Regions from separate parts of the Micromonospora polyrhachis genome, predicted to be linked through region 1. Evidence: riboswitches for the same ligand, from Rfam matches in the RefSeq annotation. Region 1 holds a riboswitch; each other region holds the start of a gene.
What was found. A riboswitch is a leader RNA that binds a small molecule or an ion and turns the genes downstream of it on or off. The one in region 1 is predicted to bind cobalamin.
Positions count from the first base shown of each region.

Region 2: linked by a shared signal. The riboswitch ahead of FHR38_RS31015 (acyl-CoA thioesterase) and the one ahead of FHR38_RS01380 (ribonucleoside triphosphate reductase) in region 1 are both predicted to bind cobalamin.
Region 3: linked by a shared signal. The riboswitch ahead of metE (5-methyltetrahydropteroyltriglutamate--homocysteine S-methyltransferase) and the one ahead of FHR38_RS01380 (ribonucleoside triphosphate reductase) in region 1 are both predicted to bind cobalamin.

Region 1 is NZ_JACHJW010000001.1:372,734-376,264, forward strand. It holds gene FHR38_RS01375 (anaerobic ribonucleoside-triphosphate reductase activating protein) at 1-126, opposite strand, end outside; gene FHR38_RS01380 (ribonucleoside triphosphate reductase) at 123-1,910, opposite strand; cobalamin riboswitch at 1,959-2,103, opposite strand; gene FHR38_RS33040 (DEAD/DEAH box helicase) at 2,455-3,531, shown strand, end outside.
Region 2 is NZ_JACHJW010000001.1:7,021,889-7,025,419, forward strand. It holds gene FHR38_RS31005 (ArsR/SmtB family transcription factor) at 1-67, opposite strand, end outside; gene FHR38_RS31010 (hypothetical protein) at 630-1,238, shown strand; cobalamin riboswitch at 1,326-1,552, shown strand; gene FHR38_RS31015 (acyl-CoA thioesterase) at 1,766-2,212, shown strand; gene FHR38_RS31020 (LysE family translocator) at 2,216-2,842, shown strand; gene FHR38_RS31025 (oxidoreductase) at 2,946-3,531, opposite strand, start outside.
Region 3 is NZ_JACHJW010000001.1:38,373-41,903, forward strand. It holds gene metE (5-methyltetrahydropteroyltriglutamate--homocysteine S-methyltransferase) at 1-1,708, opposite strand, end outside; cobalamin riboswitch at 1,824-2,034, opposite strand; gene FHR38_RS00205 (ribonucleotide-diphosphate reductase subunit beta) at 2,338-3,348, opposite strand; gene FHR38_RS00210 (ribonucleoside-diphosphate reductase subunit alpha) at 3,387-3,531, opposite strand, start outside.

The DNA of each region.
Region 1 (3,531 bases):
GTCGAGCAGCTCCGGATTGTGGCAGTAGCCGCAACGCCAGGGGCAGCCCTGGCAGAAGACGGTGGTGACGAGGCGGCCCGGCCAGTCGCAGGTGGACAGCCGGGACCAGCCGCCAATGCGGATCACGCGGGAACCGCCACCTTCTCCTGGAAGTGCACCCGCTCGGCATGCTCGCCCTTCTTGCCGATGTTGAAGGAGGAGACGGGACGGTGGTAGCCCATGACACGGGTCCACACCTCGCAGTCTCCGCCGCACGTCGGACAGGTGGTGTGCTCCCCAGCCAGATAGCCATGTTCGGGACAGATCGAGAAGGTCGGTGTCACCGTCAGATAGGGCAGCGAGAACCGCTCCAGTGAGCGGCGTACCAGGGTGCGGCACGCGGCCACGGTGGAGATCCGCTCGGACATGTACAGGTGGAGCACCGTGCCGCCGGTGTACCTGGTCTGCAGTTCGTCCTGCCGTTCCAGTGCCTCGAACGGGTCGTCGGTCCAGCCCACGGGTAGTTGCGAGGAGTTGGTGTAGTACGGGTTCTCGTCGGTGCCCGCCTGCAGAATCCGGGGGAACCGGCGTCGGTCCTCCTTCGCGAAGCGGTAGGTGGTGCCCTCGGCCGGGGTCGCCTCCAGGTTGTAGAGGTGACCGGTCTGCTCCTGGAACTCGACCATGCGGGTTCGTACGTGGTCGAGAAGCCGCACGGCAAGAGCATGCCCCGCCGGGGCGGTGATGTCGTACGCGTCGTGCGTGAAGTTGCGGATCATCTCGTTGATGCCGTTGACGCCGATGGTCGAGAAATGATTACGCAGCGTACCCATGTAACGCTTGGTGTAGGGAAAGAGGCCCTCGTCGATCAGATCCTGGACCGTGACCCGCTTGATCTCCAGGCTGTCGCGGGCGAGCTCCAACAGCCGGTCGAGGGCCTCTAACAGGCCCTGCTCGTCACCCGCGTACAGGTATCCGAGGCGGGCGCAGTTGACGGTGACCACACCCAGGGAGCCGGTCTGCTCGGCGCTGCCGAACAGACCGTTGCCGCGCTTGAGCAGCTCGGTGAGGTTCAGTTGCAGGCGGCAGCACATCGAGCGGATCATGCCGGGGTCGAGGTCGGAATTGATGAAGTTCTGGAAGTACGGGAGCCCGTACTTCGCGGTCATGGCGAACAGCCGCTCGGCGTTCTCGCTCTCCCAGGGGAAGTCCTTGGTGATGTTGTAGGTGGGGATCGGGAAAGTGAAGACCCGACCGGTCGCGTCACCCGTCGTCATGACCTCGATGTACGCGCGGTTGACCAGGTCCATCTCGGCCTGCAGATCCCCGTAGGTGAAGTCCATCTCCGCACCGTCGATCTCCGGTGCCTGCTCGCGAAGGTCCTCGGGGCAGGTCCAGTCGAAGGTAAGGTTGGTGAACGGCGTCTGGGTGCCCCAACGGGATGGCACGTTGAGGTTGTGCACCATCTCCTGCATGCACTGGTGCACCTCCTCGTACGTCATGGAGTCCTTGCGCACGAACGGCGCCATGTAGGTGTCGAAGGAGCTGAACGCCTGGGCACCGGCCCATTCGTTCTGTAGCGTGCCGAGAAAGTTGACGATCTGTCCGACCGCCGAGGAGAAGTGCCTCGGTGGCGCCGAGTCGATCTGACCGGGCACCCCGTTGAAACCCTCGGTCAGCAGGGTGCGCAGGGACCATCCTGCGCAGTAACCCGAGAGCATGTCCAGGTCGTGGATATGGAAGTCGCCTTCGCGATGGGCGCGGCCGATGGCCTCGGGATAGACCTGGTCGAGCCAGTAGTTGGCGACCACCTTGCCAGCCGTGTTCAGGATGAGTCCCCCGAGCGAGTAGCCCTGATTCGCGTTGGCGGTGACCCGCCAGTCGCTACGGTCCAAATACTCGGTCACCGAGTCCACGGCGTTGATCTGTGTCACGTCAGCCCTCCCACGAGGCGGTACGGAGAAGAGACCTCACCGCGCCCAGATGCGCGGGAGGTGCCGGCAGGTATCGGGCTCGGACCGTCATGCGGCCGCTCACCGTTGCGGGGCAGCCCCGGATTCCCACCGGGTTCCCTGTTGCCTCGACAGGCCTATACGACTGCCTGCCGAACCGACCGCCAAAACACTACACCTGGGGGTTGAAGCGATAAGCCGCCGCAATATGTTGAGTGACTTTCGACCTTGAGGGCAGGACTTAGGTCCCGTGATCCACCCGGAGCACATTTCCACAGAGGACCTCACCCGCAGTCAGACCGAGCGTTCTCGCTGCCAAGCAGTAGAAGTAGACGGTGCTGTGTGGTTCGTATGGGAGCCGAGCTACTCACATGGAGCGGTGGAGAGACGAGCGGGGCGGTCCAGGCCGTACCTGTGGATATCCCTGTGGTCGTCCACAGGGTGCACCTCGCCGGTTGACCACAAGCCGTGCTGGTTGCCTACAGTGATGCGCGTTTCAGCCATTCGTGAAGGTGAGGGTTGGCTGGTGGGTGACAAGGGTTCGGTGCAGGGGTTGGCGTTTGAGCGGTGGGGTGTGCGGCCGACGTCGGCGCACGCGCGCTTCACCGAGCCGGGGTGGTCGTACGAGGAGCGGGTCGGCCGGGCTTGCCCTCGCTGCGCTGGCGCGCTGCACAGCTTCCGCAAGCCGTACGAGCGGGCGGGTCGGACGCAGCGGTATGTCGCATTGGTGTGTCCGGGGTGCCCGGCGACGTTCACGCTGGCCGACCTGGGGGCGAGGAAGTACGACGATGTCCGGCAGCCGGTGTTGAGCAGGGCCGCGCAGGAGACTTCGACGGCTTCGGCAAGGCCCTTCAGGCCGTCGGCGGCGGCCGGAGAGGATGCTCAGCGGGCGCTGGTGTTGCAGTTCTGGCGGTCCGTGGAGCTGTTCGATGCGCAGAAGCTGGATCCGCCGAATCCTCGGGAACGCCGATATGAGGTGCGGCCGGGGCAGCATCTGCCGTGGGAGGCTGGGCACCCGTTGGGCCGAGAGGCTATGCGGAAAGACTTGGTCTGGCGGCATTCCGTGTACGGCGGGGTGTTCGAACTGGACCGGCTACACGGGACATTGGAGCGGGTATTCGGCGACTCGGGACCGGATACGGATGAGCGTGCGCCGCGCGGCAACAGTGCGCTGTTCGCTGCGGCGGTGACTGAGGATGGCCGGTTGCTGCTGGGGTCGCTGGTGTTGTCGACGGCCGCGTGGGCGGTGGGACGGGTGCGGCGACCCGGGCCAGGTGCCTCGGGCTGGCTGGAGGGCTTCGATGCGGCGGCGAACCAGTTCGTCACGGCGGCGTGCGAGATGGTGGCTGCCGCTGAGGACGATGCGGTAGCGCAGGCGTTGGCCGAAGAGGGGGTGGTGGTGAGCCGCCCGGTGGATCAGGCGACTCTGTTGGCCCTGGTCAGCCTGGCCGTCGGGCAGTTGGGCGTGGCCGACGTGCTGGCTCCGGCAGGGCTTCGCGTGCACAGCGAACGCGTTGGGCGGAAGCGGGCGCACGACGTACAGGTGGATTTCCTCAACAGCTTCTATATGAATGACCTGGCCCAGGTCGCCGACGCGGTCGCC
Region 2 (3,531 bases), 6.6 Mb from region 1:
GCGCCCGGATCGGGTCGAGCGATGCCTCCGCCGCCGCCGGCTCCTCGATCACTGCGATGTCGAACATGCCACCACCTTCTCACCGACATATTTTCTTGTCAAGAAAAGTTCAATCGTCGGCCCACCGATCCTCCGACTTCGTTAGCCCGTACGCCGCGACCCGCTCGCCGGCCATCCGCAACATGCCCGAGCCCGGATCGTTACCCGCGACTGAGACGGCGACGTACGGGGACACCTGCGCGTCGAGGCAAGCACCGGTCGTTGGACCCGGCTCGGTTTCAACGGCTACGCGGAGGGCGGGAGTACCCCTCCACTGGACGCACGGCCCTCCGTGCTCATGACCGAGACCGCCCTCTCGCTCCGGGTGTCCCTGCTGGTGGTGGCTGTCATGGGTCGACGGTTGGCCCGGTACGGTGGGGACAGCTGGTTGGCACACTCCGGTCGGTCTATGTGAGACTCTGCCCGTGACGACCCCTCCGCCGCCGGGTGTGCCCCAGCCGCCGGGTGCGATTCCGCCAGATCCGGACACGACACAGTGGTCCGTAGATCCCAGCGTCCTTCCACCGGGACCGGGCACCCCGCTACCACCGCCAATGCCTCCGAAGCGCAATGGCCCCCTCATCATCGGGGTGATCGCCGGGGTGCTGGCACTGTGCCTACTGGGAACCTGCGGGATCGCGGTGGCCGCGGTGGCCTTCTTCAACGCCAAGGACGACCGGCAGAATCAGGCGACCGGTGATACTGACCCGTGGACCTCGCCCACCCCGCGAAGGACCAATTACCCGACACCGTCCAAGACGGAGACGGACTCGCCGAACCGACTCCCGACAACCAAGGCACCGCCGCCCCCGCCGGCGAAGATCGGGCAGTGCATCGCTGTCAGCGAGCAGGGCGACTTCCAGGGGGTCGGCAACTGCAACGGCACTCGTGGCACCTACCGGGTGCTCTCGGTGGACTACGAGCGGAACGACTGCGCAAACCCCAAAGCCGCATACATTACCGAAGATGGCTATCGACTGTGTCTGGAACTACACCTGGTGCGCTTCTACTGTTACAAGTTCCCGAAGGGTAACGGCTGGATCGTGGCTGCGTCGAAATGCAAGGCAAAGGGCACCGTCCACATCATCGACATCGTTCCCGGCGCCGCCAACGACCGCCAGTGCACCCGCGACTACAAATGGAACCGCTGGTATCGGTTCACCGACCCGGTCGTCGTCTACTGCGTCATGCAGTACTAGCGCCACCAGAGGCTAGCGCGACCAAAGCGGGGCAGCCTTGGTGACGATCCGCAGGACACCTGCGCGCTGGCCCGTCCCCGGCCGGCTATGCTCGTCCACGGCGCTGGTCCGCCCCGGGTATTGGCTGCTCGGGCGGCGTAAGAGGGAACCCGGTGAGAGTCCGGGACTGCCCCGCAGCGGTGAGCGGGAACGACCGCCGTCAGACGCACTGGACGAAGCACGTCTGGGAAGCGACGGCCAGTAGGACGCCATCGGAGGCTGTCTCCGATGCGATGCCCGCGAGTCCGAAGACCTGCCCGCGCTGCGTACACGAACCCGTGTGCGCAGCCGTCGGCTTCGCGGGTGGGCCGGGCGGACGACGCGCCGTGGCCGGCTGGTGCCGCGACGTGGCAGGCCGCTGCCTCCCGGGGATCGACGGTTCGGTTCTCGAGGGACGGACTGTAGTTGTGACCACCACCATCGTTTCCCCGCCCGACGTCGGCGACGGCCGACCGCCTTCGGCCTCGCACCTGACCCTGTCGCAGATCATGGACCAGCACCACACCAACCTGATGGGTACCGTCCACGGCGGCCGGATCCTCAACCTCATCGACTCCGTTGCCGGCGTCGTGGCCGCCCGGCACTCCGATGGTCCGGCGGTGACCGCCGCCATCGATGAGACCGCCTTCCTGCGGGCGGTACGCGTCGGCGACGTCGTACACGTCGACGCGCGGATCACCTGGGCCGGCCGTAGCTCGATGGAGGTCGCCGTCAGGGTCACCGCCGATCGGTGGGACCGGGCGGTACCGGCCGACACGGTAGCCACCGCGCACCTGGTCATGGTCGCCGTGGACAACGCGGGTCGGCCGCGTGCCGTCCCCGCCCTGCTACCGGAGACGGACGACGACCGGCGCCGCTACCGGGAGGCCCGGATCCGGCGTGAGCACCGGCTGACCCTACGGCAGGCACTCCTCCAGCACACCACCGAGGGCTGAGTCGTGGGCCCCGTCTCCACCAGTGTGCTGGTCGGCTACCTCGCCGCGATCACCCTTCTCATGATCACGCCCGGACCGGACATGATGTTCGTCCTGGCCAACGCCGCCCGGTACGGCGTCCGCGCCGGAGTCGTCGCCGCGGTCGGCGTCGCCGTCGGCGAGGCCATCCACGTCCTGGCCGTCGTGCTGGGACTGGCCACGGTGATCGCCACCTCGCCGGTGCTGTTCACCGCGATCAGATGGGGTGGTGCGGCGTACCTGGTTCTGCTCGGCCTGCTCGCACTACGCCGAAGTCCGCAGCCGGGTACCGACCTGGCCGGACCGGCCAACGCCGAGTTGCGCCGGGCCTTCAGCCGGGGGCTCATGACCAACCTGCTCAACCCGAAGATGATCCTGTTCAGCGTCGCGTTCCTCCCCCAGTTCGTGGACGCGTCCGCCGGCAACGTCACGGCGCAACTGGTCACCCTCGGTGCGCTGTTCGTGCTGGTGCAGCTGACCGTCGACATCGGCCTGGGCATGCTGGCCGGCCGCCTCTCCGGTCGCGTCTCCACCGACCGTTGGTCCCGACGGGTCAGCCGGATCTGCACGGTCGCCTTCATCGGCCTGGGACTGCGCCTGGCCCTGGGCTGACCGGGGACGCCGGGTGGGGTCCGTCGACCCCACCCGGGCAAGGTCATCTCCCAGTCCAGCAGGTCCTCACCGTTCGGCAGGTCCTCACCGCCGTGCCCTGCCCCTAGGCGTCAACCGCAAGCGAATCGAGGCAGGCCATCTCATCCGCGGAGAGTCGTAGCGCGCCCGCCGCGATGTTGGCGACCAGATGTTCGGGGTTACCGGTACCCGGTATGGCCAGCACGTGCTGGCCACGCTGCAACGTCCAGGCCAACCGGACCTGCGCAGCCGTCGTGCCGTGGGCTCGGGCGATGTCGAGTATCTCGGTGCGGTCCGTGCTGCTCGCGCCCGCCTCACGGCCGGCACCGGCGATGGCGAAAAAGGGTACGAAGGCGATGCCCTGTGCACCACAGGCGCGCAGGAGGTCATCGGTATGCCGGCGGAACCCGATGCCGTACGGGTTCTGCACGCATACCACCGGCGCGATGGCCTGGGCCTCGGCAAGATGTTCGGGCCTGATGTTGGAGATGCCCAGATGGCGGATCAGGCCCGCGTCACGCAGCTCCGCCAGTGCGCCGAACCGCTCGGCAATCGACTCGGGGCCGTGGACCCGCAGGTTGACCACATCGAGATGGTCGCGCCCGAGCTGACGCAGGTTCTCCTCGACCTGGCCGCGCAGTTGCTCGGGCCGGGCCGGCGGCAGCCATGCC
Region 3 (3,531 bases), 330 kb from region 1:
GGTCCGCGGTGTCGGACAAGGGCTGGTCGGTGCGGACGAACGACCAGGCCAGGATGGTGACCGGACCGGTGAGCATGCCCTTGACCGGCTTGCTGGTCAGCGACTGTGCGTAGATGGACCATTCGACCGTCATCGGTGCCTTGCGCGCCACGTCGCCGTAGATGATGGGCGGGCGGACGCAGCGGGAGCCATACGACTGGACCCAGCCGTGCTCGGTGGCGGCGAATCCGTCGAGTTGCTCGCCGAAGTACTGGACCATGTCGTTGCGTTCCGGTTCGCCGTGCACGAGCACGTCCAGGCCCAGTTCCTCCTGCAGCCGGATGACGTGCTCTACCTCGGCTCGCATCCGAGACCTGTAGTCGGCGTCGTCGAGGGTGCCGGCCCGGTACGCGGCGCGAACCTTGCGCAGTTCGGCCGTCTGCGGGAACGAACCGATCGTGGTGGTCGGTAGCTCCGGCAGTTCCAGCCTCTGCTGCTGGGCAGCGGCCCGGTTGGCGTAGTCGCCGCGCTGCCGGTCCGCCGGGCGCAGCGCGGCGAGTCGACCCCGTACGTCGTCGTGCCGCCACTTCGTCGGGGCGGGTGGCAGCGGTGCGGGCAGGTGGGCGGTGCGGTCGCGCAGCGCACGGCCGAGCAGGACGACCTCGTCGACCTTCTGCCGGGCGAACGCGAGCCGTGCATGCAGGTCGGGATCGAGGTGGGTCTCGACAGCGAGGTCGACCGGGAGATGCAGCAGCGAGCATGAGGTGGAAACGGCGATGTGGTCGGCCAACGCGGTGACCGTTGCCCCGGCGGCGACGGCGGCCCGCAGGTCGCTACGCCAGATGTTGCGGCCGTCGACCAGGCCGGCGACGATCGTCTTGCCCCGTAGCGGACCGGCGGCGGCGAGCCGGTCGAGGTTGCCGGGCCCGGCAACCAGGTCCAGGCCGATCGCCTCGACGGGGGTGTCCAGCAGCGCCGGCAGGGCGTCACCGAGCTCGCCGAAGTAGGTGGCGACGAAGATCCGTGGCCGGGGCGCGATCTCACCGAGTCGGGTGTAGGCGCGGTGCAGGGCGTCGATCTCGGCCGGGCTGCGGTCGACGACGTACGCAGGCTCGTCGAGCTGCACCCAGGCCACGCCCACCTGGGCCAGGGCGGTGAGGATCCCGGCGTACGCCTCGACGAGGTCGTCGAGGCGGGCAAACGGGTCATTGCCCTTGGCCAGTAGCAGGAACGTGCCTGGCCCGACCAGCACCGGTCGGGTGGTGATACCCAGTTCGCGGGCTTCGGTGTACTCGCGCAGTGCCTTGGTCGGGTTCGCGGTGAAGACGGTGTCCGGACCGATCTCCGGCACCAGGTAGTGGTAGTTGGTGTCGAACCACTTCGTCAGTTCCAGCGCGGGCTCGGCGTCGACGCCACGGGCCATCGCGAAGTAGGTGTCCAGTGGGGAAAGCCCGAGCCGGGCGAAGCGACCGGGGATCGCGCCGACGGCGACGGCGGTGTCGAGCATGTGGTCGTAGTAGGAGAACGTGTTCGACGGGATCGCGTCGAGGCGGGCATTGGCCAGCGTTCGCCACACCTCGGCGCGTAGCCCGGCGGCAGTCTTCTCCAGGTGGTCGGCGTCGATTCTGCCGGCCCAGTACGCCTCGACGGCGTTCTTCAGCTCCCGGTTGGCGCCGATGCGCGGATAGCCGAGCACGGTGCTCTGGCCGAATGCGGTACTGGTACTCATCAAAGGGGGTCCTTCCCTCGAGGTGCCCGGCGGGCACGGGAGGGGAAGGCAGGGTACGGCGAGGTACCGGCTTCCGCCCTGACCCTCCCGAGAGGCCGCCGGCGGCGCACACCGGGTGGTGTGCGCAGCGCTGGCAGGTCTTCGGACTCGCGGGCATGACACCAGGTCGCCTACTGGCCGTCGCTTCCCAGACCTTCCGGTCCAGTGCTTCGTTGACGGCGGTCGTTCCCACTCACCGCTGCGGGGCAGTCCCGGTCTCTCACCGGGTTCCCTCTTGCGACGCCCCACCCTGCGGGGTGGGGCGAACCAGCACCGTCCGCCATCGTACGGGCCTGATGGTGGGATCGGCGCCAGACTGTCCGATGTTCGGGACGGTGTCTGGGCGGTGTCGGGTTGACCTGTCGTTCGACGTCCGTGGCATCAGACGGTGCCACCTGGACCGGAAGGTCGATATGGGCGTCGTGACGTCCGGGCCTGTCCTGCGGAGATTCGCGCCATGGCCGATGTGTTCCGACCGGTGGCGGATGGCTGTGACCGGGTGGTTGCTGTCCTGGGCGGCAGCGCCGCCCAGGACAGCAGACCGGCCTCTCCGGTCAGCGGACATCGTCGAATCAGAGGATGCCGGCGAATCAGAACTCGTCGTCGAAGCTGACCGAGCCGGTCACGCCGACCTGGTAGGCGGACACCCGCCGCTCAAAGAAGTTCGACAGTTCCTGGACGTCCTGGAGTTCCATGAACGCGAACGGGTTGCGGCTGCCGTAGATCGGTTCGATGCCGAGCATGGCCAGGCGCCGGTCGGCGACGTGCTGTAGATATTCCCGCATGTCGGGCAGTGACATCCCGGATACGCCCTGTTCGAGCAGGTCGGCGGCGAACTGCACCTCGCATTCGACGGCTTCGGCCAGCATGTCCTTGACCTGCTGTTCCATGTCGGCGTCGAAGAGGTCCGGTTCTTCGGCGCGTACGGTGTCCACGACGTCGAAGGCGAAGGCCATGTGCATGGACTCGTCGCGGAACACCCAGTTGGTGCCCGACGCGAGGCCGTGTAGCACTCCCCGGGAACGCAGGAAGTAGACGTAGGCGAACGCGCCGTAGAAGAACAGTCCTTCGATGCAGGCGGCGAAGCAGATCAGGTTGAGCAGGAACGCCCGCCGGTCCTCGCGAGTCCTCAGCTCACGCAGTTCGGAGAGGGAATCGATCCATTTGAAGCAGAACTCGGCCTTGCGGGCGATCGAGGGGATGTTCTCCACCGCTGCGAACGCCGCGAACCGTTCCTTCTCGTCGGGCACGTACGTGTCGAGCAGGTTCAGGTAGAACTGGACGTGCACGGCCTCCTCGTACAGCTGACGGGAGAGATAGAGGCGGCCTTCCGGGGAGTTGACGTGCTGGTAGAGGTTGAGCACCAGGTTGTTGGCGACGATGGTGTCGCCGGTGGCGAAGAACGCCACCAGCCGGGACACCAGGTGCTGCTCGGCCGGGGACAGCTTGGCCAGGTCGGCGAGGTCGGAGTGCAGGTCGACCTCCTCGACGGTCCAGGTGTTCTTGATGGCGTCCTTGAACCGGTCGAAGAACCGCGGATAGCGCATCGGCCGGAGGGTCAGATCCATGCCAGGGTCGAGCAGCATGTGCCGCTCCCCCATCGTGGTGCTGGTGCTGGTGCGGGATTCGGGAATGGTGGTCACTGGCAGGCCTCACAGCTTTCGGGGTTTTCCAGGGAGCAGGCCAGCGCCTCCTCGTCGCTCACCGCGACGATCGGCTTGGCGGCCGGGGTGACGGCGACGGTGGCCTGCTGGATGCGGGTCGCGGGACGGGACCGCAGGTAG